Regions from separate parts of the Paenibacillus riograndensis SBR5 genome, predicted to be linked through region 4. Evidence: riboswitches for the same ligand, from Rfam matches in the RefSeq annotation. Region 4 holds a riboswitch; each other region holds the start of a gene.

Region 1 (7,169 bases), 3.7 Mb from region 4:
TATTCACATTTGGAGCTGGCAGCGCTTTCGCCGACTCCAAAATGGACACAGTTATCGCCAAAACAATCGGAACGACCTATAAATTCGGGGGCACCAGCACCAGCGGTTTCGACTGCTCCGGATTCACGAGGTATGTATTCAAAAATGTCGGACTTACCCTGCCACGCACTTCCAAAGCTCAATTCAGCGTTGGCACCCCTGTATCCCGCAACAACTTGCGTTCAGGCGACCTCGTTTTCTTTAACACCTTTGGTTCGGGAGTTTCCCATGTCGGCATTTATGTCGGTAATGGCAAATTCGCGCAATCCTCCAGTTCACGCGGCGTTACGATAACTTCACTGAGCCAAGCCTACTGGGCCAACCGCTACGTTGGCGCCAAACGAGTGATGAGCACTACAGCGTACCAGGCTGTTGCCTACGATTGATAAACGTTATTCCCCTCAATATTACTGCCTCTAACAACTAAATGTAACTTATACGAACCCGGACTGATTATTGCCGTAATCATTTCCGGGTTTTTCCTTTTCCTTATTCTCCCTTTTACACGTTTTGGAGGTCTTTGAAACACCTTTTTGCTAAATATTCCAAAAAAATCTCCCATACAGCTTACGCAGCGCGTAAAATGGGCCCTCAAGAATAGATTTTTGTCTCGTCACACGGAAAAAATATGCATTATTATGCTTTAAATGATTGCCAAGAGCTTCTGTCTTTGTTACAATTACTGCAGTGAGTTGATAGTAACATTTTTGTAATTATTCAAAGTTAATTTACAAACTTTTTGTCATGTATTGATCCGCAAGCTAATCCTAATCAACAGTCGAGCCGAGTTCCTTAATCATTAGGGAAACGGGGGAACCGATTTTGGGTGAATTGACCTCCTATTCACAGAGGGGTCATAGGGGACCTTCAACCGAACCCTTAAGCTAACCTCGTAGGCAATTGGAAGGGGTATTTACTTTTGAAGAAGAAGCTGGCATCAGCCTTACTGAGCTTTTCCATTATCCTTACCATCGGAGCAGGAAGCGCTTTCGCAGACTCCAAAATGGATCAGGTTATCGACAAAGCCATCGGAACAAGATACGTATCCGGCGGAATATCGACTAACGGATTTGATTGCTCCGGGTTTACGATGTATGTTTTTGATAAAATCGGAATCAACCTTCCTCACCAGTCCGGGTCCCAATACCAAATGGGAACTGCTATATCGCGTGATAACATCAGACCGGGCGATCTCGTATTCTTCAATACAAGCGGCAACGGCGTATCCCATGTCGGCATTTATGTCGGTGAAGGCAAATTCGCACATGCATCTTCTAAACGCGGTGTAACCGTCAGCTCGTTGAATGACAGCTACTACGTCAACCGCTACGTTGGCGCCAAACGAATTATGAGCACAGATGCTTATCAGAATGTAGCTTCCGACTCCCAAGACAACGACGATGTGCAATAAACAGCACTTGTAATTCCAAAAGGCTCTTCTCCAGGATTTTTGCCGAAATTCTGGAGGGGGCTTTTTTTGCCTACAAGAAATATTTACCCTGCTCATGATCTGCCAAACACAAAAACCCCTAATTTTCGCTATTTTCCAAAATAATATTCCGCAATTGTCAAGGCTTCACTTCCTCTTAAAGTTTATTCGCTCCAAAAGGGTGGTTATGTATATAATTAAAGATATAACGCTTCACTTTGGATGGGAGGCCGATACCTGATGATTAGTTCCCCCGCAACCTTTTACAGTGTTCCTATGGATGTTGCCCACGCTGCCAAAATATGCCAATGGGTTTATAAGCCTCCGTATAATATTTACGGCTGGATGTCCTGGGAGCAGATGGAGGCTTTGGGCGTTGAGTTCGGTGATCCCCGGCTTCGAAGTGAGCAATATGTCTCGGTGGTGAACGGTCAGGGCACGCTCTGCGGCTTCGCGCAGTTCTTCCCAATGGAAGGCGTAGTCCGGCTTGGAGTCGGTATGCGGCCTGATCTGTGCGGACATGGCATGGGGCATCTGTTCATGAATGCTGTCGTCAAGGAGGCTCTGAAACGTTATCCGGACCGCGAAATTGATCTGGAGGTGCTGACGTGGAACCAACGGGCCATACGCGCTTATCAAAAAAGCGGATTTACCATTACAGATACCTATGAACGCCGGACTCCCACGGGCGATAAGCCTTTTTATTGTATGGTCTATGATAAATAGCACAAATCAGCCGATTATTTGTTACAAACCCTATGATAACGCTTTACCTTCTTGTATAATGTAGACAGCAGCTTACATGGAGGGGACGGATACAGATGCAGAAATGGATCATGAGCGGTTTATTTTTTGCCGCCTGTGCCTTTGCGGTAGTCTTAATGTTTACTTTGCCGGGCAAAGCCGAAGTCGCTGAGGAGAACAAGCCAACTATGCCGGAAGTACAGCTGGATGCGGCGGGGGCTGAGGCCACTGTGAAGGCTAATTGCATTACCTGCCATGGGGATCAGCTCCAGGGTGGTGTAGGACCCAGCCTGCAGCAGGAAGGCGGCAAGCATGATGCTGAGGAGATCTTTACCATTGTGACTAAGGGCCGCGGACAAATGCCTTCCTTCAAGGATAAGCTGGCCCCGGAGGAGATCGCTAATGTAGCCATGTGGCTTGCAGAGAAGAAGTAGCTTCACTTACACTTCACAGAAGAATGAGCACAAAATGCCCGTGCAAGGATGATGCTGATCCTATGCAGGGCATTTTTTATATAAGGGTTATAATGAACTCTCATTCGGACCGATTCGATCGGGCTTGGGTTAACGGTTCTTCTCAAAGGCCTCGTTAAATTCATGGGCCTGCCGGATATCCAACGTGGTAAGCCCCTCTTCTTCTGCCGCAGACAGGCGGAGAAAGACCGTTTTATAATCGACTGTAATATGCGGATGATGCTCGAATGCTTCCGATATGGCGGCCACCTCATCCACAAAAGCAATCCCCTTCATGTATTCATTGAACATGTATTTGCGCACCAGAGTATTCTGCTCCAGCTTCCATCCTTCCAGCTTGCTCACCTGCTCCCGCAGCTCCTCTTCCGTAAATTGCAATGTTCTTCCTCCCTTACTAAATTAACAGCAAAAGCCTTGCAGCTCTATTACCAGTGGCGTTGTTGCCTGAAACAAAACATCCCTCAGCTTATAGAAAGTCCAAGGGATGCGCCAGGATGAGGTTTTTTTGGTTTAATGTATTCACAAATCCCAGCAAATAGTACTCGGCTTCATCAATTTTACCACGTGGCGCAGGCTGCGGGCAAACCGCCCTCCGGCACCTGCCTGTCCCCTAGACCAGAAGGACTGAAGCCAGATCCTCTTCGCCAAGCAAAATATTGATCCGGTGTGTCTCCTTGTCATAGATCACAACTCCGCTGCCCACCTCGATCACCGGCTCATTGCCCAGGGCGTAGAACAGATCCTCAGCAAGTGCTTCCCAGACTTCCAGCTTCGACTCCTGAGGCAATCCCTGCCACTCATCAGGCTCCATTTCAAAAAATACATACCCGTCGGAAATTCTCCCTACCGCTTCCGTCAGCTCACTCAGAATTTCACTGTAATCCCTGCCGTGCTTCACACCCACATCAATCACTCCGTTTTCTCCACAGATGAATAATATCCTACCCTACTCATTATAGCCGAAAAAATGACTTCACAAAAAAGGGAATGCTGTCGATAAATAAGAATATACGTGATTGGTCAGGCAGATGCCCCACCGCTGTTCATGGATGATACACGCGGTACAGTCGGACCACTTCTTAATTCTCATGGACGAGGTGCATAAATGGAAATTTCAACAATAATCGGTTTGATTTTTGGTCTGGTTACAATAGTATGGGGGATGTTTCTTAAGGGTGCTCCACTGCATGCCTTAAATGCTCCCGCCGCTTATGTAATTATCCTCCTGGGTACAGCCGCATCCATATTCATGGCTTTCCCGTTCTCGGAAGTCAAAAAAATCCCTAAGCTGTTTAAGTTAATCTTTGTAAAGCAAAAAATGGTCAGCAAATCGGAACTCATTACCATGTTCATGGAGTGGGCTTCCATCACCCGCCGCGAAGGTCTGCTTGCCCTGGAATCCAAGGTCGATGAAATCGAGGATAACTTTCTCCGAAACGGCATGCGGATGATTATCGACGGTAACGATCAGGAATTTGTCCGGGATGTATTAATGGAAGATATTCACGCTACTGAAGATAGACATAAAGCCGGAGCGCTTATTTTCTCCCAAGCCGGCATGTACGCTCCAACGCTGGGGGTACTCGGGGCCGTTATCGGGCTGATTGCCGCACTATCGGATATGAGTGCCATGGAAAAACTGGCTCACGCTATCGGCGCAGCCTTCATCGCTACACTGGTCGGTATCTTTACAGGTTACGTGCTCTGGCATCCCATTTCGAATAAGCTGAAGCGGCTGTCCAAGCGGGAAATTGAGGTTAGGCTGATGATGGTGGAAGGATTGTTGTCCATTCAGTCCGGGGTATCCACAATCGCCATCAACCAGAAGCTGTCCGTCTTCCTCACTCCGTTGGAACGTGCAAAGCTGAGTGACAAGGAGGGGGCTTCCAGTGAGCAAAAAGACTAGACATGAGGAGCACGAAGAGCATGCCGACGAATCCTGGCTGCTGCCCTATTCTGACTTAATGACGCTGCTGGTTGCTCTGTTCCTCGTTATGTACGCCATGAGTGCAACAGATGCCAAAAAATTTGAAGAAATGGCACAGGCCTTCAGTTCGGCACTGAATGGCGGGTCTGGAGTGCTGGAATACCGGTCTGATGCCCCCACAAATACTCAGCTGGATCAGGGCAAAGAAGATAAAATGAACAGTGTCGTTGCTCCTAATACCGGCAAAGCCGATATCGCCAAGCTCCGCCAGAAGGAACAGGAGGAGCTCGAGAAGCTGAAGAAACAATTTGACCAGTATATTAAGAACAACGGTCTGACCGATTTGCTCAGCACCAAGCTGAATCAATCCCAGCTGACCATCACCATCAGCGATAACGCCTTGTTCTCCTCAGGACAAGCTGTAGTTAAGGATGAATCCCGTCAGCTGGCCAAATCCATCTCCACCATGCTGCAGCAATTTCCGAATTATGAAGTTCTGGTAGAGGGCCACACGGATAATATCCCAATCTCCAATAGCGAGTATCCCTCCAACTGGGATCTCAGTGTCGCCCGTGCGCTGCAATTCATGAAAATTCTGCTGCTGAACCCCTATCTGGACCCGGTTAAGTTCAGTCCTATCGGGTATGGGGAATATCATCCGGTCGCTGACAATTCTACGGCAGCCGGACGCGCGAAAAACCGGCGTGTGGAAGTCTCCATCCTTCGCAAATATCAGGACGTAACCGAAACTACACCAGTTACACCCAGCAATTAAAGATTTGGACAAAAATAAAGAGCTGCTCTGAAGCGTCTAAACGCTCCTCAGAACAGCTCTTTTTACGTTCATCTTATAGTGTCCGTTGACGCCGTTATTGCAGCTGATAGTTCAGCATAGCTCCCAGCTCCATCTTCTCCGGGGCAGTCAGCTCACGCCATTCCCCGGTCTGCAGGGAACCCAGGTGGATATTCATCACCCTGATGCGCTGCAGCCGCCGGACCTCATAACCAAAAGCAGCACACATGCGGCGGATCTGCCGGTTTTTGCCTTCCGTCAGAATAATCCGGAACACCCGCTCACTGATCCGAGTCACTTGACAGGGAAGCGTACGGCTGCCCAGGATCTTGACCCCGCTGGACATCCCCGTAACAAAGGATGGAGTAACCGGCCGATCCACAGTTACGATATATTCCTTCTCATGCTTGCCCTCAGCCCGTAATATCTTGTTAACAATATCCCCGTCATTGGTCAGCAGGATTAACCCCTCGGAATCTTTATCCAGTCTGCCGATGGGGAATATCCGCTCATGATGTCCGACAAAATCGACAATATTCCCCTGGATATGTGCTTCTGTCGTAGAAGTAATACCCACTGGCTTATTCAACGCGATGTAGACAACCTTGCTGCCCGTTTCAAGGCGTTTGCCGTCTATGCGCACATCATCACCCGGCTCAGCCTGGCTGCCAAGCACAGCACGCTCTCCGTTGATGGTGACTCTGCCGCCTTCCACCAGCTTATCTGCTTCACGCCGTGAGCAGAACCCTGTCTCACTGATGAATTTATTAATTCTCACTTCAATCTTCACTCCGTTCTTCGTTCATAGCCTGCCCGGGAGTATGCTCTCCGGCTTCGGGCAGTTTAATGGTAACCTGAGCACCGCTCCCGTATTCACTGTGTATTTCCAGGCTCCCCTTATGGGATTGGATAATCCGCTGGCTGACCATCAGTCCAAGGCCCGTTCCCGTCTCCTTGTTGGTAAAGAACGGCTCCCCTAACTTCGGCAGTATTTCCTCGGGAACCCCTTCACCCTCGTCGGAGATGACAATCACTACAGTACCGTCAATGATTTGTTGCTCCAGTATAATTGTGCCTCCGTCAGGCATGGCCTCAATTGCATTTTTGACAATGTTGATAAACACCTGCTTCAGCTGGTTTTCTTCACAGTGGACCGTTGCCGGCTGCTGGGAAAACCGGGCCTCGAATTCAATGCCGAACAGATGCGCCTGGCTGTCCAGAAGAGAGATCACATCACCCAGAATGAGCCGGACGTCCCTAAGCTGAAAATGCACGGCCTGCGGCTTGGCCAAGATCAAAAATTCACTCACGATCATGTTAATCCGCTCCAGCTCCGAGAGCATAAGTTCAATATGAAGCGGCACCAGAATCTGCTTCTCCTGTTGAAGCTGCAGAAATCCCCTCAGGGTGGTTAACGGGTTACGGATCTCATGGGCAACCCCGGCGGCAAGCTGGCCGACCGTAGTCAGCTTCTCAGAGCGTCTCAGCAGCTCCTCCATCCGGTTGCGCTCCGTCATATCACGCGAGACATGGACAAAAGACTGCGGATTGCCATCCTCGTCACGGATAACCGAGCTGCTGACGCTGACTTCCACGAGCGAGCCGTCGCGCTTCAGCCTGATGGTTTCCAGCGGCGGCAGAACCGCTCCGTTCTTCAGCTCCCTCAGTCTGGTTTCCTCCTGCTTCTGCGCCGTGGCAGGCACCAGGTATGGCGTCTTATCCGACACATCGTCCGCACTCCAGCCATACAGCTCTTCGAAAGCC
Region 2 (7,169 bases), 3.6 Mb from region 4:
GCCCGTGACGCAGAACGGGACGTCCGAGCCCAGCTCGGCGCCCAGTTCCTGCAGCTCCTGTGCCGGGATGCCCAGGCGCCAGAGCCGGTTCAGGCCGCGCAGCGTAGCCGCGGCATCACTGCTGCCGCCGGCGAGGCCGGCAGCGACCGGGATTCTTTTGTCCAGATGGATATGTACACCGCTCTTCACATTGTAACGGTCTTTAATAAGCCTGGCCGCCTGGAATGCCAGGTTCTTCTCGTCCAGTGGAATATAACCGGCCTGGCTTGAGATAATAATGGAGTCCCGCTTCAGCTCGGACAGCTCCAAACGGTCCGCCAGATCGACCATAGTCATGATCATTTCCACCTCATGGAACCCATCCGCGCGCTTGCTAAGCACATCCAGCATCAGATTAATTTTGGCCGGCGCTTTTTCATACATTTTCAAGGCGTTCACCCACCTTCACTTTTCCCGTAAAAACAACTTAACATATTATATGAGAAACTCGTAACGAAGTCCATTAAGATATATAAATCATATTTTAACAAAAGTTCGGAGCATGCCGAAAGAGGGTGCTGCCGTCCCGGCAACACCCCTCGTCCAACTGTTTACTGCAAAACCTATTCCGACCTCCGCGCTGCCTCTTCGGCGAGCTGAATGGCCCTTTTTACCATATTGCCAGCATCCTTCGCCCGGATTCCGCCCCAGCCTTCGCGTTCAACAGTCTCATAAAAACCCAGTTCTTTGGCCAGCTCCGTCTTCAGCTCTTCTGACATCATGCCCCGTTTTCTGCGGCTCATTAACGGAATTCCTCCTTAAAAAAAATGGATGACGAGATTGTTGCTGCTTTAGTATGCTGCCAAGACGCGGCGGCCATTCAGGCAAGATCAAACAAAAAACAGCCTCCCTCGCGGGAGACTGCCCAAAAACCATTAAGCTTTAATATACATAATCCGCATCTGCCCGTCATCTTCACACACTGTGATTTCCACAGATTCCGTAAGGATGTCAGCGTAGCTGTAGGAGACTCGCTTGAAGGTTTGCTGCTCCTGATCCAGTTTGACAATAAATACAGAAGGGTACGTTTCTTCCAGGACACCGGTGCGTTCAACGGTCTTCCGACGGCCACCGTTTGCACGCAACGTGATCTTATGACCGACGTGAGCTTCGAGACTGCGTTTAATTTCCAACAGCGCGTTATTAGCCATTGCCTGACGACCACCTCTTTCCTTGTCCATTATACAACTTTCTATAGACATTGTCAAATTAAATAAATAATTATAGATGATGACAAAAACGTTGTCAACGGATTTTTTTTAGCGGGGTCCAATGCTGGCTTTAATCCCTTGTTAGCGGTAACAGTTAAGCAAAGTGAAGAAACCCCCTAGACCGCCAACGATCCGCCCTTAAACAAAAAAGCCCCACCAAAGTGGGACTTTCCCGGATGTATAATCCGTTAACCGGCCGCTACATCATTACCGAAGGTGCTACCTTCAGGGTAGACAGGTTCTGCAGGCGGGGCATACCGATGCGGAAACTGCCACGGGTCTCGATTCCCCCCATGCCCTGGCTGCCGCTGATGGTATTGTTCAATACATCTCCCAGGCTGACAGAGTCGCGTATAGAGGTGAAAGATGCTTTTGCCGCTATATATACCGGGTCCAGGGCGTGGATTAATATTCTCCCGGGGGAGCTGGCAAAGTTAGCCCCTGCACCCAGCAGGGCTTCGAAATGCGACTGGCAGGCTCCCGCCACAATCGTCAGCGTGTCAAAATTGCGCTCATATTCCCTCGCAACCTTAACCGCGGTGACAAAGTTCTGCGAATTTTTATAGCTGTTCAGGCTGTAAAGATCGTAAGTATGCTGCTGCTTAAGCACTCCGTCATGTCCGGTAATCACCACGATATCCGGACGCACATGCGGCAGCAGCCGGTATAACGTTTCGGCCATCTTCGATTCGTGGACATGATGGCCCTCTGCGGGAATCCGCAGCTGCTCGTATAGACTAAGGCTCTTCTTCAAGTAAAGGGCATCCCCGTCGAGGTGAAGCACTTTTCCCGGTACCTCAAAGTATGCTGCTTCCTTGGGGGACTGGGGCCATACCCCGGTGAGGCTCTCTCCGCTGCGCTGGCTCTGCTCCTGCCGGTCTTTACGCAGTTTGGTCAGCGATTCTGTTGCTTTAATCTGCGCCTGCTGCCCCCGCTCCGTAATACGGGTGGGAGGCACCTGAACCAAGTCGTCCAGGGGGGCATCCGCCAACAGGCGGAATTCAGTGCCTTTGATTACGGCCCCGTTCTGCACAATATTCTCCACCCGGAACGTTACATCGCCACCGTAAGATTTGCGAACGACCAAGTCTCCTAAATTCATTTCAAACACCACCTCTATCCCATCGTATGGGCAAAGGCCCCGGTTGGTTCTTAATCGGCGGTGATTTGCTTACACAATCCCGGCAGCAAGGAGCACAGCGCTTAACCGGGCATACTCCTCAAGGCTAAGTGTTTCCCCGCGGCGGCTTGGCTCAATTCCGGCTGCAGCGAGCAGGGACTCCAGCCGCTCCCGCCCCTCTTCCGGAAAGAACCGGGCCTTGAGGTTATTGGCAATCGTCTTGCGCCGCTGGGTGAAGGAAGCCTGTACGACCTCAAAGAAATGTTTTTCATCCGCAACCTCTACCGGCGGGCGTTCCCTCACCTTAAGACGGATAACCGCCGACTCCACGTTAGGCTGTGGAATGAATACCGTACGCGGTACGATACAGACCAGTTCAGGTTCGCTGTAGTACTGCACGGCGATGCTGAGACTGCCATATTCCTTGCCGCCCGGGGAAGCTGCCATGCGTTCAGCAACCTCCTTCTGGATCATTACAACGATGTTATCCAGGGGCAGCTTCTCTTCCAGCAGCTTCATGAGTATAGGTGTGGTCACATAATAAGGCAAATTGGCCACTACACTAACTCGCTCGACTGCGGCAAAATCCTCGGCAAACAGCTCCTGCAAGTTCACCTTCAGCACATCATCGTTACGGATGGTAACATGCGGATAAGAGGCCAGAACATCCCGCAGAATCGGAATCAGCCTCCGGTCGATCTCCACTGCCGTTACAGCTCCGGCTGTTGCGGCCAGCCTTTCGGTCAAAGCGCCGATGCCCGGTCCAATCTCCAATGCACCGGCGGCTTGATCCAGGCCTGCAGCATCCACAATTTTGTCCAGAATATTCTGGTCAATCAGAAAGTTCTGGCCCAGGCTTTTCTTGAATGAGAACCCGTACCGCTGAATGATTTCCTTGGTGCGTGCCGGGGATGAGATATTGTTGTTCCCGCTCATGAGGTAATGCCTCCCTGATCAATTTGCGCGAGAGCAATCGAAAATTCCTCCCGTGTAATGCCGAACATCGCCAGCCGCTTGTATAATTGCTTGCCGTTGCAGTAGCCGATCCCGAGCAGATTGCCAAGCGCCATTCTCCGCTCTGCTGCCCGCGGATGCACCATCATCCCCGCTGCCATCAGGTCTTCCATCCCAATCAGGGCCGGAGCGCCCTCAAAGGAGGTATGCACATGCTCAAGCGCATGGCGGATTGCCTCCGGGGAGGCATTTTCCACTCCTATGTCACCTTTCCGGGTAGCATCTTTTTCGGGAATGAACGCATGCTTGCAGCCAGGCACCTTGGAAGAGACAATCTTCCGGATGCGTTCGCCCGCATGATCAGGATCCGTAAGGATTATAACCCCTCTGCGTTCCATAGCGAGCGCAATCTTGGCGATGACCTTGCGGTCGACTGCCGATCCGCCGGTCTCGATAGTATCGGCTTCTACAGCCCGCTTTATGGCAACGGTGTCGCTTTTGCCTTCTACAACGATTAATTCCTTGATCATTTTTGTACTCCTTACTCTGCAACGCAAAAAGAAGAGGATTCGCTCCCCTTCTTTTTGGCTAAAGAATGTATAAGTGATGAGCGGCAGCTCTGTAATTCCACGCTCAGATTTCTGAGAATTCCTTAAGTGCTACCCTCACTATATCTTATATACCGCTAATTTGCAAAGCAGCCGCCACTTAGTTCAGTTCTGGCTTCACAGGCCCTATCACATAAATCGTGCGTGATTTCCGGCCAAAGTTACGGGCATGGCTCAGTGATTCATAATACACATCCACCTTGTTGCCTTTAATGGCGCCGCCGGTATCCTCTGCACGGCGAAACCCAAGTCCCTCAATGTACACCCACCAGCCGATAGGGATTACGCTCGGATCCACAGCAATGGTCCGCCCTTCCGTTACGCGTGTGCCGGAAGCTGTACGGGTACCAATACCCGGCTCTTCCGATGAATAAGCCGTCATGGATACATTTCTGATCATTCTCTTGTACTCAAAATCTACGCCTGCTTTACTGGCAACATTGTTGCTTTTTGCGCTCACTTTGGATGTTTTAGAAGTAGTTGCTGATTTAGAAGTCGCAGTAGCGGCTACAACAGGTTTTGGAAGCGGTTTGGTACCAATGGCAATGATCTTGTCTTTGGTGACCGTCTGCACTTCCTTGCCAACCATACGCATGGATGCCAGCTCGCCATCTTGGTAGATTTTCTCGATGTGCTGGATCATTACGCCCGGCTTGCCCGCTTGTGCAACTCTTACGGTTCCCTTGGTCAGGGAGGGGTCTGCGGTTTTAATGACACGGAAAGGCAAAGCTGTTGTCCGCTGTACCACTTGCTTGTTGATCCGGACAATTTTGACTTCCATGTCTGCAGAAACTGCGGTGCCTAGCGAAGGGTAAATCTTGTCATAGCTTTCCAGGCCAATGCCCAGTTTGTCAATCGCCTGACCGATTGTATCTTCGGTCGTGTACAACGTTTTGGTGGTCCCGTCCGTAGTGATCTTAATCGCCTGCGCACGGTTGATGACGACACGGTCTCCGTCCTTTATTTCATCACTAAGGCCAATAGATAATGCATCATGCGGCTGCAGCGAAATTTGTTCCTTTGCCAGCACATCGCTGACCAGCGCGTCCCGCGTCTCCAGCGTTTGTACCTTCCCGTCTATTACTAAAGTTATTTCTTTAATGCTTCGACCGTGTACGTACAGCAGAATTACCAGCGCGATAACAATTGAGGCCGCGCCTGCAAGCGAAAGTATGCGGGGATTCACTTGCTTCCACCGAAATGCGAAAGACCTGCTGGATGATTGCGAATCATGGGATACTTCTGGTTGGAATACGCCCACTCTCTCCATCCTCCTTACATAGCCCCGTCGTCCAAGTTGTATAACAAAGGTGACTTCATCACTTCTGACGAAACTAGGTTTGAGATTACACAGGATACGCCCGCATTGCTTTAGCGTTTCCTGCTCATGGATCGCCTGCTCGGCATAACTGCTCCAGATACCTGTTATATAACAGTATGCCGGGAACATTCGCATTATTCAAAAACAAAAAAAGCCCGAAAAGAGTTCACAGAGGACTCTTTCGTGGCTCTCCGGTGTCAGAATACGCGGGAATGTTTATGCACGAGGTTTCCTCTCTTACTTGCGCTTACGGGGTTAGCTGTCGGGTTCGGGCATAAGAGAGACGCCCTATCTCAGGTCACCCGCTCACGGCGGTTGCCCTCAAATTCACCCCAAAGACCACGTAAAGAAATCAAATAACGTCTGCGGCATTTCTGTGTTGTACTCATGTACGGACATGCGGCAGAGCATTATTGGTTCCCCCGTTCTCCATACGGAGACTCAGCGAGACGATCCATGAATTTGGTGACTGTCACAATAACAACAGCTCACTTCACTGAAAAGATGATATCCTGTTTTGATGCATGTTGTAAAGGAGCATTCAACCACGTTTACGCAAAAAAATGATTAAAATATTGTAATAATCAGCTGTTTCTATGTTAAAAAAGTTTAATATATCGGCTATACTTCTTTTTTCGCCGCTTTTACTCCCGTTTTCAGACAATCCCAAATCGTTCCAGGGCGTTCGCATACGTGATTTCAGCTAATTCCTGTAAATCAATCCCTTTTATTTCCGCAGCAGCCTCAGCCACAAGCTTCACATAGGCACTCTCATTTCGCTTCCCCCGGAAGGGGTGCGGCGTCAGATATGGAGAGTCCGTTTCGATCAAAAGCCGGTCCATTGGAGTCTGGGCCAGCACCTCTTTTGGCACCCTTGCATTCTTAAAAGTTACAGGTCCCCCAAAGGACAAATGAAAGCCCAAATCAAGGCACATTTTGGCCGTTTCCCAGCTCCCGGAGAAGGAATGCATAACCCCGCCGATTTCATTCGCCTTCTCTTCACGCAAGATCCGCACTACATCCTCGTGGGCATCCCGGTTATGAATACAGATAGGCATTTTTAGTTCACGGGCCAAACCGATCTGTTTGCGGAATACCTCGTGCTGCACCTCTTTTGGGGAGGTATCCCAATAATAATCCAGTCCGATTTCTCCGATGGCCACCACCTTTTTATGGCTGCACAGGGAAGCGATCCAGTCCATATCCCCCTCTTTCATGTCAATAGCGTCTACGGGATGCCAGCCGACAGCTGCATAAATATAATCATACGTCTCCGCCAATTTCATTGTCGTTGGGATCGTTTCCCGGTTAAATCCAATGTTAATCATCTTGCTGACCCCAGCCTCTAACGCGCGGGCAATGACCCCGGCACGATCCTCGTCGAATTGTGGGGCATCCAGATGAGTATGTGTGTCGAACAAACGCATGCAACAACATCCTTTCAGGCTTGATTTCTATAATGAATTCCAGAAATTTTTGTATTATTTTGCAAAGATCCCGCCAATGGAAACAGGCAGCCGGGTAAGTGCCTTCTGCAGCTTATCCTGCGGAAAATACAGGTGATACCTGCCGCGGTGGATACCGCTGATCGAACGTACAATATCAGATACCTCAGAGATTTCGCGCAGCTTATCATGGCGGTCAAGCAGCAAAATCTGCTTGCTGTCAAAACCCTCTCCCGGACGGAACACATCGTAGGGCAGATCTGTCGGATAATCGATTTCCAGGTCGTAATCCGGATGCAGTCCGGCACCGGCAAAACTGCGGCGAATTTCGTCAATAGTCTCTGAATCGAGATGATCCATCTCCACATATTTATACAGTTTACGATGAATAAAACGGCTGCACAAGTTAGCCAGTATTTCATCGTCTTCCAGCGTCCACTGCATAAAGGCTGTTTGGACCAGGGCCTCGTC
Region 3 (7,169 bases), 3.6 Mb from region 4:
GACTCCAATGGTCTGCGTCTAACCTCGGTATTTCAATATGCGAATACATATGCCGGCTTCCTGATGGCGTTCCTGTTCGTTGCGGTGTTTGCTCTGATCCGGTCCCCTAAATGGTATGGTACAGTCATTCACAGTTTTATGCTGGTTCCGGTTATCGTATCGCTCCTGCTGACCCTGTCGCGGGGCGGCCTGGTCCTGCTGCCGGCTGTATTTGTCCTGCTGCTTCTTTTTCAAAAGCCTTCGCGGCAGATTCTGTGGATCATCCATCTTCTTGTGGCTGCCCTTGCGTCGCTGGCCGTAATTGGTAAGGTAACAGCTATCGGCAAACGCCTGGCGGCGGTTCCGGATGCTTCTGCGGCAGCAGAGGGCTGGTCCTGGCTGCTTATTGCTTGTGCTCTAACCGCAGCTATAAGCTGGGCCGTGCAGCACTTTGCGGCTCCCCGGCTGGAGAAACGCTTAGAGAGCTGGTCCACCCGTAAGCTGGCTAATCTGTGGCTGCCCATCGGAGCAACAGCGGTGGTAGCTGTTGCAGCGTGGCTCCTGATTGGCACAAGCGCACGCAGTATTTTGCCGGCCAATATCGAAACCCGCCTGGAGAACATCAACTTTGAGCAGCACAGTGTGCTGGAGCGTATCACTTTTTACCGCGATGCTTTTAAGGTGGCGAAGGATTATCCGGTGCTTGGGGCAGGCGGGGGCGGATGGGCCGCCCTGTATGAGAAATACCAGAACAACCCGTATGTCAGCCGTCAGGCGCACAACTTCTTTTTGCAGTATTTGATTGAGGTCGGAATATTGGGCTTTATCGTGTTCATGGGCTTTATCCTGTTCGTATTCTACAAATATACCAAAGGATACATCAAACGGGCGGGGACGGATGATTACGATAATGGCTTCTTTTATCTGATTATTGCGCTTTCGATTCTGGTACACAGTATCCTGGACTTTAATATGAGTTATGCTTTCATGGGAATCCTTGTATTCATCGCCCTGGGCGGAATGGCGGCTGCAATGGAGGCCAAACCTCTCGCCGCCCGATGGAATTCGTCTGTACTGCGGTTCGGTTATCTGGCTGTGACTTGCGCGGCCGCATTGGCAGTCTTTATCGTGTCACTGCGCAGCATCGGTTCCACAAATGCGTTCGCCGAAGCAAAGGCCGTTGCCCAATACAGCACCTCTTATGAAGAGATTAAGGCTCCGCTGATGAAGTCGTTGAAGATCCGGCCCTCACATCCCGAATCAGTGATCCTGCTGTCCGTGCTTGATAACCAGGTGTACAGCCAGACGAAAAATGAGCAATTTGCCGCAGAATCTCTTTCCGTGCTGCAGCGCGGTCTAAAAGATGAGCCGAACAACAAGCAGATGCTCCTGCAGCAAATCGCCCTGTATGATCTGCAGGGCAAGAGCGAGAGCGCGTATGCTGTATACCGCGATAATCTGAACAAGTATATCTGGGATATTGACTGGTACGAGCCGCTCATCACCCGGGCATCCGGTTTGGGTGTCCAAGCTCTTCTCCAACAGGACAAGGCTAAGCAACAGGAGTACTTCCAGACCGCCCTTACCACTTACCAGGATGTTGCAGATGGTGTTGCCTTCTTGAAGACTTTGCCTCCCGGACAGCTTCAGGGCCGGCCTTTCTCGGTCACGCCGCTGATCGCGCTGAGCGCAGGCAAGGTTAAGCAGATAACAGGGGATGCAGAGACGGCCTTGAATTTCATCCAGACGGGCTTCACGGGCGGTTACGCCGATCTGGCGGGCCGGGGTGATCTGTGGAGCACTGGATGGTACAATGACTTAATCGTCCGGTCTTTCGAACTGGGCCAACCCATTTATACGGAATGGCTGAATCTCTTAAACACTCCGGGCGTTGACAGTACAGTCGTCGATCAGGTCGCAGCCAATGCAAAGGCGAACTTTAATACGGGAATTGAGGCTTATAACCAGGTTATGAGAGAAGCAAACAATCAGGCCACTGCCTTTTCTTCTGCCGCAACCTTAGCATTTGGTAAAATGCAGCTCCTCACTGGAAATGTCCAGGGTGCAGTTACCACATTGAAAGGCGGACTCAGCGAAAATTATTCGGATGCGGTTAACCGGGAGATGGCACGGTGGTATTTAGCCGGGTTAAAGAAACTGAACAGCACTGAGGATCAGGATGTGTATAATAAGCTAATTGCCGCCGATGCCCAAGAGGCGGGGCAGATCGAGCAAATTGCCGGAATGAAGCCATTATCGTAAGGTGCAGTCAGTCATTGCCGCGCCAGTTTATCCAACGGATAAACTGGCTGTTGGCATTGCGGCTTCATGTGCAGCCAGTTGCTCGCGCATCTGCCGGATCTGGGCCTTGAGCTCAGGCAGGCTTTTCCTGAGGATCAGACCGATGTCCGTCAGGGACAGGCGCAGGCCATACCGGAGTGCATGCACAAGCTGGTCCTCCCAGGACAGGCAGGCCGGGATACAGGATTTGCGGCCTTGGACAATCAGGGAGCAATGACGGATGCATTCACGGTAGCACTGAAGAGAGAAGCTCTGCGCGTCACAGCCTGTACGCAGATACGGCTCATAAAGCACCGTGAAGCTCTTCACGGCAGCCTCCTCTGCTTCAGCCCCCTGCCCCAGCAGCAGCCTGCTGAGCGTATAGATATTCCCGCTGTACTTCTCAATGTACTCTGCAAATCCGGCTGTTGAAGCTGATGTGCGCGATAAGGGGTCGGGCATGTTCTCACGGTCCTTTCTGAATATAAAACTATAGAATAGAGTAATAAGCGATAGATTTATTAATCAGCTCCGCCGGGTCCGGCTCAGGCCAGATCCGCTGGAGCTGCAGTGTCCGTGAAGGTCTATAGTACATTCTTCCCGCACTTGAGTTACCTCCGGCTGCCAACACGGAGTGAAAATAAGAGTCTGTCTGAACCTGCGGGTCAATGAATTTCCCTTGAAGCTTTGCCTTGAGATGCAGCAGTGCACCCAGTACCAGATCCCGCTGAGTCTGTCCCCACTGGGGGCCTAAGCGGTCTACAATTCGGATCGCCTCCTCAAGGCGGCAGCGGCGGATGCTGCGCAGGAAGTTGCTCCATTGGATCAGATCAACCCGCTTATCTTCCCATAGCAGTCCCTGTGACCAGCTATGCCCTGCCTGGCAGGTCAGCTTCAGGAGGCCGTAGCGGCAATTTCCGGCCTGCTCCGGCCCGGGGCCTGCGGGCCAAGGTGTATCGAATACCCATATTTCTATACGCAACAGCCGTCGTGATTCCATTCCCGTGTTCCTCCTAATCATTGATCTCCACACAAAAAGCCGCAGCAGAGGAGGACCTCTGCTGCGGCTTTCGGTACAGGTTCAAATAAACCTGGCGCATAAGCGTGGCGGATCAAGTTCTCTCTCTATACGCTTACGGGGTTAGCTGTCGGATTCGGACGGTGAGAGTCGCCCTGCCTAGTGAAACTGCATTGGTGCAGTCCCCTTCGGATTCACCCCAAGTAGGCTTATCGCCTGGTGGTTCCCCCGTTTCCCGCATGGCGGGAATTCAGCGTTGATTGGTTTTCATGAATAAGTTCTGAAACGAATCATACTCTTTCATGCGGTTCTTTGTAAAAAGGAAAAAGGGAAATGCGGCGTAAATTAACGTTGAAATTCCGGGATTCGCAGGAAATAAACGGATAAAACCATATATGTTGCTGTTTATCGGCCTATTATCTCATTCGTACGCCGGTTTTTATTTTTTTTGAAAAAAAGGGGGATTCAAGAATAATTTAGTCCTGAATCCCCTTTTTAACCTATGAATCCGGAACCTGCGTCAGCTCTGCTGATCCAAAGAACTCCGGCGTATTACCGGGCTGCTGCAATAAGCTCCTTAAGCTCAGGCAGATTGAAGCCCTTGACGGCATGCGCCCCTGCTACTGTAACTGGAACACCCATGAAACCGAGCTTCTCCACTTCTTCCTGGTAGACCGTGCTGGTCATAACATCTCTTACTTCAAAAGGAACGCCCTGCTCCTTCATCAGCTGCTTCACTTGGTTGCAGTCACTGCAGTTCGCGGTTGAATAGATAATTACAGGCTGGCTCATGAGTTCACAGCTTCCTTAATGGCATCCCGGGTGATCTTCCAATGGGAGGTGTTCCAGCGGACCTCGCCGTCTTCGAGCAGGAAAATTTGCGGAGACTCATGTTTGATGCCGAAGTCCTCGGCAATCTGGTTGGAGACTGGACGGTCTTCAATCACATGGACCACGGCAGCAGGGGTGCCGGAGCTTTGGACATAGGCCTGGAATTCTTCATTGGCCTTGGCGCTGATCGGGCAGGTGGTGCTGTGCTTGAACAGCAGCTTTTTACCAGGCTGTGCAAGGTATTGATGCAATTCGTCGACACTGTGAATTTGTGCTATGGACATCGGAATCCCTCCTGATATTTTTAGTTTGCTAACAATTCGGTTGTTAACAATGATATTTCTGATTGTAACATAGTTAAAAATTAAGTCAAAAGGGAGAATCATGCCGTGCTGCCAATCCGAACAGTCCAGTGCAGGACGTTGAAAAAAGACAAGTGCCATGCTAATGTGAATGGGATAACAGCGGTGACAGGTTACTGATTCTTAAGATGAGGGAGTGTCCAATTCATGAAAAAGGTCGCTTGTGTTACTGGCGCTGACCGGGGACTTGGATTTTTCCTTGTGCGCTGGCTTCTGGAGAATAAATATAAGGTGTTCGCCGGGCAGTACTTTGAGGAATCTCAAGCACTGGAAGCGCTGCAAGCGCAATATCAGGACCATTTGAATCTGGTTCCGCTGGATATCGGCAGCAGCGAAAGCGTAAAGCGTGCAGCGCGCAGCATTGCCGGATGTACGGGTCATCTGGATATAATTATCAACAATGCCGGAGTGATTGACCAGGCAGATGATGCCACCATACTGGTGGATATGGATGACACAGCGATGGCGCACATTTATAATATCAATACGCTTGGTTCCCTGCGGGTCAGCAATGCTTTGATCGGCCTTCTGCTGCAGGGAAAACAGAAATTAATTGTGAACATATCCTCTGAAGCCGGCAGCATCAGCCGTAATCAGCGGATTAACATGTACGGTTATTGTATGTCCAAGGCAGCGCTTAATATGCAGTCCTCCCTGATGCATAATCATCTGCGGGTGATGGGCGGGCAGGTCATGGTCTTCCATCCAGGCTGGCTGCAGTCCTATATGAGCGGCGAGAAAGATGAGGCAGCGCCTATACCGCCTGAAGAATCTGCGAGCAAAATTATGAGTATTGTTGAGGATCACAAGGCTCATATGGGGAAGGAGCCGGTTTTTCTGGATTTTCAAGGGGAACCTTGGCCCTGGTAGTACAACTTTTCCGGTAGAAAGGTGTGAATGAAAATGGGAGAGTTAAAGGCACTTGCGCTTGGAAGCTATACGGAGGTGAAGTATCATCCGTTTGCCGGTGTGGACCGCGTATTTGAGGAACTGTTGGGCGAAGAATTGCAGGTGCAATCCACCGAAGATTACTCTTTGCTGAGTAAAGACAGCTTATCGGAATACAAGCTTGTGATAGCGTATACAGAATTTTCGGATCACAAAATACCTCCTGAACAAAGCGGCGGTTTCCTCTCTTACGTGGCAAGCGGCGGCGGACTGCTGGTGGTGCATAATGGAATCTCGCTGCAGCGCAATCAGGAGCTGGGTGTGATGCTGGGAGGCCACTTCACCCACCATCCGGCGTACACCTCTCTTCAAATGACGGTCCCCGCAACCGGGCATCCGATTATGGAGGGAATCACTGATTTTGTGATGGAGGACGAGCCGTATTATTTTGACATGCAGCCGCATTTTGAAACGACAATATTGGCAGAGTATCCGCACGGGGGTGCTATGCGGCCCGCAGCCTGGTGTCATGAATTCGGCCAAGGGCGCGTTGTTTATTTGATGCCAGGCCATCATCTTCCTTCCTTTTCAGTCGAACCCTTCCGGAAGATGATTAAGCGAGGCGGTCTATGGGCAGCAGGATTGCTGTAGCTTTTGCCCATGCGACGAAGTGTATAACATAAGCGGTATGATGGTGAGCCCTGCTGAAGCCTTGGGGAGGTTGGGGTTTTGGGTTTTGCTCCCGCTGCCGGGAAGCAAGGGGCTTGCGGGACTACAACGGATGAGCATCGCACAAAAGCTGAATAAAAAGTCTTGACCCTGACACTGGTGTCAGGGTTTATACTGTGATCAGACCATTTCTCATGAACCCCGGGGAGAACATGCCATGAAAATAGGTGAACTTGCAGAACGGACGGGTGTCAGCATCCGGTCACTGCGATATTATGAGCGTCAGGGTCTGATTACCCCGCTCCGTAAGGCCAATGGATACCGCGAGTATTCAGCGCTGGCCGTGGAGACGGTGGAGACGATCAAGCTGTATTTGAATCTGGGTTTGTCGACGGAGGAAATCGCCGGTTTTTTAAATTGTGTGCTGATGAAAAAAGAGGCTTTCTGTGCGGAAGTGATGCCGCTGTACCGCAGCAAGCTGGAGGACATTGAACGCCAGCTACTGCAGCTGAACCAGATCAAGTCAAATCTGGAGGAGAGGATTGCCTCCATTCAGCAGGAGCAGAAGGAATCAGAATGACCTGAACGATACAGATGGGACGAGGAGGAATTAATGATGGCTGTTATAAATACAGAACATGCTGATACGCTGCGGCTGCGGCTGCGTGAAGGAGGGACCGTACTGGTAGATTACGGCGCGCCTTGGTGCCCGCCTTGCCAGACGCTTCTGCCGATCCTGGAGGAGCTGGATGAGGAGTATGGCAGCAATGTCACGATTCTTAAAGTGAATTGTGATGTTCTGCCGGAGCTGGCTGCAGAAGCAGGAGTCATGGGCCTTCCTACCGTGGTCGTATATAACGGGGGACAGCCTATGGAAAAGCTGGTAGGCCTGCGGCCGAAATCAGCCTATCAGGGTGTGCTGGACCGCTTTGCCGCCGCGAACAGCCGGTAAAGACAGCAACCGTGCGGCGGAGGTGAAACAACGGCAGAAGTGCCGTTGTTTTCGGGAGAATTGGACTGCGGGGCCAAGTGAGAGGCAAAAGTACCTCTGATTTTGGGAGAATTGTGCTGCGAGGCCAAATGAGAGGTAAAAGTACCTCTGATTTTGGGAGAATTGTGCTGCGAGGCCAAATGAGAGGTAA
Region 4 (7,169 bases):
ATGATCCGCAGCTGTGTCCAGCTTGTACCCCCAATCCCTCCCGCCATCCAAAAAGCGATATCCTGCGAGAGATGGAAGAGAATCGCAATCCCCTGGCTGATGGCGAGCAGCAGAGCGCTCACTGCAGCTCCGGCGAGTGTCAGCCGCAGTGGAGTCAGTCCGCTATGCGACAGCGAACCAATCCCGAAGACGAGAAGAGAAGCCGCTGCGGCTCCAATGAAGCAATAGAGCATGATATATATGAATGACATTGAAGGTGCAAAGGCAAAAGCCAATGCCAGTCCAACGCTTGCGCCGGCATTCAGGCCAAGCAGTCCCGAATCCGCCAGCGGATTGCGTGTCATGCCCTGCATAATCGCTCCTGCGACTGCAAAGCAAGCACCGACCAGCGCTCCGGCCAATGCACGGGGAATTCTCAGTTCCCGGATCACCTGATGCTGCGGCAGTTCGGGATTGAAGCGAAATACCGCTTCCCATACAGATGCCAGCCGAATATCCGCCGCACCTACCGAAACGGAAAGCGCCAGGCCGAACAGTATAGCCCCAAGCCCTGCAATCAATATAACTACTGCTGCAGCAGGGCGGGTTTTCAGTTGTTTTTCCCCTTCCGGATGAGTACGGGGTTGTGAGTGTGTGGATGTGACCATAAGCCGTCCCCTTACCAGGATAATTACTGATAATCTAAATGATAACAACTATCATTCTCATTATCGCAAATCTGTGAATGATGCACAAGCATTCAATTCTCTAAAAAAGGTGCAGGGATCGAGTATCCGGGGATACAACGTCCTGCACCTTCCACATGTCCGGGAGTTTCACCCTTTTGATGAGGATTTCTTATTTCACAAGACTGTTCAAGACATCGTCAATGGTTTTGGAATTGGCTATCGCTCCGCTGTACAGCCAGCTGTGGTTGGAGGCAAATTCATGAACATTACCCGCCTTAACAGCAGGAATGCCCTTCCAAATCGGACTGTTCAAAATTTCTGAACCTTCAGTCTTGTCGCTGTTAACCAGGAAGATATGGTCTGCAGTGAGCTCGGCCAGCTTCTCAAGAGAAATCGGATTCCAGGTTGCTCTGGAAGCTGCAGGAATCTCTGTTACAAGATTAGGCAGCTTTAGACCGAGGTCACCGTACACTACCGCCCCGCTGCTGCGTGTTTCGTCTACAATATAGAAGTTCTTTTTAATAAGCCACAAGATTGCAACAGAATCATCTCCAATTACAGTGGAGATTTTTGCTTTGGCATCGGCAGCTTTTTGATCATAAGCGGCTATCGCCTGCTCAGCTTCGGCGCTCTTGTTCAGCAGTTCACCGATCTTGAGCAGAGACTTTCGCCAGTCTTTGCTGATCTCATCGCCCAGCACATAGGTAGGTGCGATTTTGTTCAACTGGTCATAGAGGCCATTTTGCACGCTGGCTTCCGATTGTACAATATGAAAATCCGGCGCAAAGCCCATCACAGCCTCAAGGGGAAGATCAAAGCTGATCGTTGGAACATCCTTCAATTCATCTGCCAGATAATCCTGAACTCCGTTGGTTACCGACCATTGTGCTACCGGAGTTACCCCAAGCGTTACCAGATAGTCCTCCAGGTATGAAGCCAGCACGCGCTGCGGATTAGCCGGAACGGTTACCTTGTGCCCCATGGCATCAGTTACTGTTTTCTCTACCGCAGGAGCAGTTGTTGCTGCCGGAGCTTCTGATGCAGGTGCTGTTGTAGCGTCTGCTGAAGCTGCGGGTGCATTGGCCGCACTCCCTGTTGAATTTGCGCTGCTGTTATTGCCGCAGGCGGACAAAATAAGCGTCAGCGTCAAAAGCCCGATTGAGGCCAGCTTCCTGTGGCCTGCTCTCTTTAAGTTAATCGAATACATGAATACCCCTCCTGTATATGTACAATCTGAAATGGTCAAAGGTCTGGTTACCTTGGCCTCACCTTATTAAATGATATTGATTCTCATTCTCTATGTCAATATAAATATTTTGCTTTTGCAACTTTCACGTTTTGGCTAACGAACCCATTTATATATGTAAAAAGACTGCTCCCGGAATCCGGAAACAGTCTTCATGTTGGCAGCCATCTGTCTATTTATGCAAATGATAAGGTACGGTTGCAACGACGATGTCTTTTTGATTCATTAGATAGGAACGGATGAACAAGCTGGTCTGATTGTGCAGGACGGCCTGCCACCAATGCTTAGTGATAAACTGCGGGATGAGTACAGTAATATGATCGGTTGAAGCAGTCTTCCACTCTACTGTATCTATGAATTTGACCAGCGGACGGAGAATGCTGCGGTAACGGGAGCGGAGGACAATCAGGCGCACGCCCGGATTCCATTCCTCCCATTTCTGCTCCATTTTGCTGATCTCTTCTTCATCAAAACCTACATACACAGCCACCACATTATCCGTTAAGGACTTGGCATAGCTGATCGAATGCAGCACCGCACGTGTTACACCGGCAACAGGTACGACCACTGTACTTCCCTTGATGCAGGGTTTATCCGTTGCCGGACATATCCGCAGCTGATCCGCAGTATTCAGGTAATGGTGGTGAATCCTGTGGAACACGAACATTACTACCGGCAGGAAGATAAAGGCCATCCAGACGCTGGAGAATTTGGTGATAATGAAGATTAAGGTTATGGTCAGAGTCGTAAGCATCCCCACCGTGTTCACGGCAAATTTATTTTGCCACGCTTTAGGTTTGGTCTTGCACCAATGCACCATCATACCTAGCTGGGACAGCGTAAACGGAATGAAAACGCCCACCGCATATAACGGAATCAGGCTTTCCGTATTTCCGTGAAAAGCCGTGACCAGCAGAGCGGATAATACACCCAAAAAGATAATGCCGTTCGAGAAGCCCAAGCGGTCCCCACGGACCATAAATGCATGGGGCAGATACTTGTCTTTGGCAAACATAAACGCCAGCAGCGGGAATGCCGAGTAGGCTGTATTGGCAGCCAGGAACAAAATGACCGCTGTGATACCTTGTATGAAAAAGTACAAACCGCCGCGCCCAAAAGTAGATTCGGCAATTTGTGATACCACTGTAGCTTTTTCATCCGGCGTAATTCCATACCAGTAAGCCAGCAGCGTAATACCGGTAAACATAATCCCCAGGATAAGCCCCATCATCATGAGGGTTTTGGCCGCATTTTTTTCCGCAGGCGCCTTGAAGTTCGGAATGGCATTCGATACAGCCTCTACCCCGGTCAGAGCCGAACAGCCGGAGCTGAAAGCCTTAAGCAGCAGAAACAAGCTGACATTCGACACCGCAGACCCGATTTCAGGAACATTGGCATGTGCTCCGCCGGTTGCATATTTGAATACCCCCGCAATGATCAATATAAAGATCGATGCTACGAAGAGATACACGGGAATAGCAATGAATGAAGCAGATTCTGTTACCCCGCGCAGATTGATAATCGTTAAGAGCAAAATCACGGTAACAGCGATAAGTACGCTATGATTATGGAGACTTGGAAAAGCGGATGTGATCGCATCTGTGCCCGCCGATGCACTAACCGCAACGGTCAAAATATAATCCACCAGCAAAGATCCCCCGGCGAGGAGTCCGGTTGGAACACCCAGATTGCTTTTGGCTACGATATACGCGCCACCGCCCTGCGGATAAGCAAAGATGGTCTGACGGTAGGATAAAATCAGTATAGCCAGCAGGCCCAATACGGCTAATGCGATTGGCAATGAGTACCAGATAGCTGTGAAGCCTGCGGCCACCAGCACAATCAGGATTTGTTCCGTTCCGTAGGCTACAGACGAGAGCGCATCAGAAGACAGGACAGCCAGTGCTTTCACCTTGGATAACTTTTCATGATCGAGTTCGTTCGACTTCATCGGACGCCCGATCAATAGTCGTTTTACCTTGCTTACCATTGTAGTAACAGTTCCTCTCTTGTTTAGGTTGAAACGGTAATACCGTGCGCTGTTTTCATAGGTGGATTTTCATAAATGCAGGCACAAAAATAAGCATACGGAAATGATCCGCATGCTTACGCATCGTCATTATCCCACCATTGCTTACGAGGTTAGCTGGCGGATTCGGGCTGTGGTAGCCCTACGGTTGCAGCCCTTGCGGACCGTCCCGATTCACCCCGTTGGCACTTAGGCCAATGTTGGTTCCCCCGTTTTTCCATACGGAAAATTCAGCGCATATTCAACTTCTCACAAGGTCTAATGATAGTCTACAATGGCCCTTCCGTAAAGCGGTGAAAAAAATGAAAAAAGATTGAAAAATGATCCATTTTACGCAAAACCACGATGAGGGATATATGGATCTTTCATTCTCTGCGATTATCCTCTTAACGCTTGTTTTTTCAAGGTTTTGAACCCTAATTGTGTCAGAAATTTCAGGAATGGTTAGAGATGTCCTCTTTGCGTCCGGTCCAGAGCAAAATCGCGATTAACGCAAAGGCAATCAAGGCCAGTAGAGGGATCGTAATAAACCCGAAATAATTCAGATAATCCTTGTTACAGGGTACGCCAATCGTGCAGGGAAGCACCTTGCTGAGTGCCGGTATTTTCTGTTCCGCATAATGATAGATAGAGATGCAGCCGCCAATGAGACTTAGGGGCAGCACATAGGGAATGATCTTTTTGTCATTCCAGTAGGTGGCAATGCCCAGCAGAATAAGCTGCGGGTACATGAATATCCGCTGGAACCAGCATAACTTGCAGGGCTCGTACTTCAATACCTCACTTAGGTACAAACTTCCCGCTACTGCGATAACAGACACAAACCAGGCCAAATAGAGACAGTGGCGTCTGCAGAAAGCAGCGATCTTCATCATTCAGCACTCACAGCTTCGGAAGCGGATTTAATCTGAGCGTCAATAGCTTCCATGTCGAAAGGCTTATCTACTTTGTGTCCATTAATGAAAACAGTAGGCGTAGAGGTTACACCGGTATCTTTGGCGATGCTGATATCATTTTGCAGCTCACTTTCATAGGTTCGTTCCTTGATGTCTTTGCGTAAAAGCTCCAGATCAACAGGCAGCTTCTCCTTCTCCGCGAGACTCACCAGGAAGTCCTCTGTGGCCCACTCTGCATTCTCATCCCCCTGATTGGCGTAAAGCGCATCGTAGTAGGTCCAGAAAGCGTCATTGTTCTGATGATAGACGGATAATGCCGCCAGCGAAGCCGTTTCGGAATCCGGGCCGATAAAAGCCATATTTACGAAGTAGAAGGCTGCTTTATCCTGATTCACATACTCCTGCACAATCTGCGGCTTGATGGCACCTGTAAACTGGGCGCAGGCCGGACATTTGAAATCACCGAACTCGACGATTTTGACCGGTGCATCCTCTTTCCCGAGTCTTGGGAACCCGCTGTAATTGAAATCAACCGCCTTGCCTGAACCTGCCGTTGAAGAGGAATCCTTCGATGCCAGCAAGAAGAGTCCGACAAAAATAATCACTACGATTGCGACCGCACTAATAATTAGAATTCTCGTTTTCTGTTTCTGCTGCTCCAGCTCAGCCCTGCGTTTCTCGGCTTTATTTAAACCGGAAACCGTGCCATTGTTTGTTTTAGATTTGCCCAAAAGAGAGTTCCTTTCTGTCCTGGAAGGACTGTTGTGAGGATATCATATTCTTTAAAATTATATAATTAAAACTCTTCGCTTGGCAAACCTCAGTTCAACCCACTTCCGACTTTTCCCGCTTCTCCCGGACTCCCTGTTCATTGGAATACTCTTGCCGCGGGATAGTATCCATAAGCTGCAGCGGGATCTTAAAAAAGAAGTCCGTCCCGCCTTCCCTGGCCTTTTCCGTCCAGATGCTGCCATCCATTAGCTCAACAAGCTTTTTGCAGATCGCCAGCCCCAACCCAGTGCCTTGATATTTCCGGTTATGGGAGGCATCCACCTGTGAGAAGGGCTGGAACAACAGCTCCAGCTTGTCCGGCGCAATCCCGATTCCTGTGTCACTGACTCGGAACAGCAGTCCCAGGGAAGTCCCTTCTTTGCTGCAGGGCTCAATTGTAACTGTTATGCTCCCCTCGTGGGTAAACTTGACTGCATTGCCAATCAGATTCACCAGGATCTGGCGGATTCGCGCACTGTCCCCGATTAATTGTTCAGGAATGGACGGGGCGATCTCAAGGTTCAATGCAAGCCCTTTGTGGCCGGCCGCAACCGCAAACAGGTTTATGCATTCCCGCAGCAGTGCAGGAAGCTTGAACGGTGCTTTTACCAGCAGCATGTTCTCAGCTTCAAGGCGTGAAATGTCGAGCACATCGTTCATCACACTCAGCAATGCAAGACTGCTCGTATTCTGCAGCTTCAACAATTCCTGATGATCCGGTGCCGTGATTTCCTCAGCGAGCAGTTGGTTAATGCCAATAATGCCGTTAAGCGGGGTCCGGATTTCATGGCTCATCGTCGCCAGGAACTCACTTTTCATCCGCGCTGCACTTTCGGCCGCATTTTTGGCGATCAGGAGCTCCTGCTGTTGTTCCGCCAGTGCCGTGATGTCTTCAGCGATGATGTACACATAATTTTCTTTGTCATTTACCAGCGGAAAAACGGTAGTACTGCAAATCAGCCTGGCTCCGCTTTTGGTTTTGACGATTATTTCCAGCTTTCCGGACTGTCCTTGCGCAGCGCGTTTAACGGCTGCTTTGAGGGCCTGTTCATCCCCGGTGCTGAATAATATACTTTTATAGTCGCTCAGTTCCTCTTGTCCGTATCCTGTTGTCTGCCGGAGTGATGGATTGGCGCTGATCACTTTTTTGCGCACAGGGTCGATACATACTACCATATCGGGGCTGAACTCAAATAAAGCGGTGTAGCGCTGCTCATTAAATTGTGCCGTGAACAGCACCTGCTTCCGGTCCTTGTACATAAGCCCAAGCACAACGGCCACTACCAGCAGGAACGTGCAGGCTAGAATCATTCCCAGCATTGAATCATTCAGGAGCGGAGTCCTGCCCATATAGATATAAGGTCCCGTATCTACATATGAGGCTCCGGCCATAGCTATATAATTTGTTCCCGACAGCACAGCAGTCAGTACAAGGATAAGCAATAATTTTTTGGCGGAAAACATATTATAACGCTTCGCTGTCCAATTAGGGTGATAGGAGGCTGTAATCGCAGGGACCGCTAATGAGAGTACCAAGGCCCCCAGAATCGAACCCGCGC

Evidence for each region. A riboswitch is a leader RNA that binds a small molecule or an ion and turns the genes downstream of it on or off. The one in region 4 is predicted to bind cyclic di-AMP.
Region 1: linked by a shared signal. The riboswitch ahead of PRIO_RS00490 (C40 family peptidase) and the one ahead of PRIO_RS18295 (APC family permease) in region 4 are both predicted to bind cyclic di-AMP.
Region 2: linked by a shared signal. The riboswitch ahead of PRIO_RS00140 (resuscitation-promoting factor) and the one ahead of PRIO_RS18295 (APC family permease) in region 4 are both predicted to bind cyclic di-AMP.
Region 3: linked by a shared signal. The riboswitch ahead of PRIO_RS03260 (hypothetical protein) and the one ahead of PRIO_RS18295 (APC family permease) in region 4 are both predicted to bind cyclic di-AMP.

What each region holds. Positions count from the first base shown of each region.
Region 1 is NZ_LN831776.1:95,862-103,030, reverse strand. It holds gene PRIO_RS00495 (C40 family peptidase) at 1-425, shown strand, start outside; cyclic di-AMP (ydaO/yuaA leader) riboswitch at 811-953, shown strand; gene PRIO_RS00490 (C40 family peptidase) at 959-1,450, shown strand; gene PRIO_RS00485 (GNAT family N-acetyltransferase) at 1,709-2,194, shown strand; gene PRIO_RS00480 (c-type cytochrome) at 2,290-2,646, shown strand; gene PRIO_RS00475 (4a-hydroxytetrahydrobiopterin dehydratase) at 2,776-3,063, opposite strand; gene PRIO_RS00470 (hypothetical protein) at 3,296-3,589, opposite strand; gene motA (flagellar motor stator protein MotA) at 3,791-4,591, shown strand; gene motB (flagellar motor protein MotB) at 4,575-5,387, shown strand; gene rluF (23S rRNA pseudouridine(2604) synthase RluF) at 5,482-6,183, opposite strand; gene PRIO_RS00450 (ATP-binding protein) at 6,185-7,169, opposite strand, start outside.
Region 2 is NZ_LN831776.1:28,327-35,495, reverse strand. It holds gene ispE (4-(cytidine 5'-diphospho)-2-C-methyl-D-erythritol kinase) at 1-429, opposite strand, end outside; gene PRIO_RS00165 (small, acid-soluble spore protein, alpha/beta type) at 603-782, opposite strand; gene veg (biofilm formation stimulator Veg) at 915-1,190, opposite strand; gene yabG (sporulation peptidase YabG) at 1,450-2,352, opposite strand; gene rsmA (16S rRNA (adenine(1518)-N(6)/adenine(1519)-N(6))-dimethyltransferase RsmA) at 2,422-3,306, opposite strand; gene rnmV (ribonuclease M5) at 3,303-3,854, opposite strand; gene PRIO_RS00140 (resuscitation-promoting factor) at 4,033-5,193, opposite strand; cyclic di-AMP (ydaO/yuaA leader) riboswitch at 5,483-5,710, opposite strand; gene PRIO_RS00135 (TatD family hydrolase) at 5,910-6,680, opposite strand; gene PRIO_RS00130 (HD domain-containing protein) at 6,735-7,169, opposite strand, start outside.
Region 3 is NZ_LN831776.1:737,765-744,933, forward strand. It holds gene PRIO_RS03250 (O-antigen ligase family protein) at 1-2,241, shown strand, start outside; gene PRIO_RS03255 (hypothetical protein) at 2,269-2,721, opposite strand; gene PRIO_RS03260 (hypothetical protein) at 2,750-3,259, opposite strand; cyclic di-AMP (ydaO/yuaA leader) riboswitch at 3,374-3,543, opposite strand; gene PRIO_RS03265 (glutaredoxin family protein) at 3,830-4,069, opposite strand; gene ytxJ (bacillithiol system redox-active protein YtxJ) at 4,066-4,392, opposite strand; gene PRIO_RS03275 (SDR family NAD(P)-dependent oxidoreductase) at 4,618-5,340, shown strand; gene PRIO_RS03280 (ThuA domain-containing protein) at 5,374-6,009, shown strand; gene PRIO_RS03285 (MerR family transcriptional regulator) at 6,245-6,607, shown strand; gene PRIO_RS03290 (thioredoxin family protein) at 6,641-6,979, shown strand.
Region 4 is NZ_LN831776.1:4,345,401-4,352,569, forward strand. It holds gene PRIO_RS18285 (FecCD family ABC transporter permease) at 1-647, opposite strand, end outside; gene PRIO_RS18290 (iron-hydroxamate ABC transporter substrate-binding protein) at 838-1,875, opposite strand; gene PRIO_RS18295 (APC family permease) at 2,087-3,904, opposite strand; cyclic di-AMP (ydaO/yuaA leader) riboswitch at 4,031-4,189, opposite strand; gene PRIO_RS18300 (disulfide oxidoreductase) at 4,378-4,815, opposite strand; gene PRIO_RS18305 (DsbA family protein) at 4,815-5,570, opposite strand; gene PRIO_RS18310 (ATP-binding protein) at 5,665-7,169, opposite strand, start outside.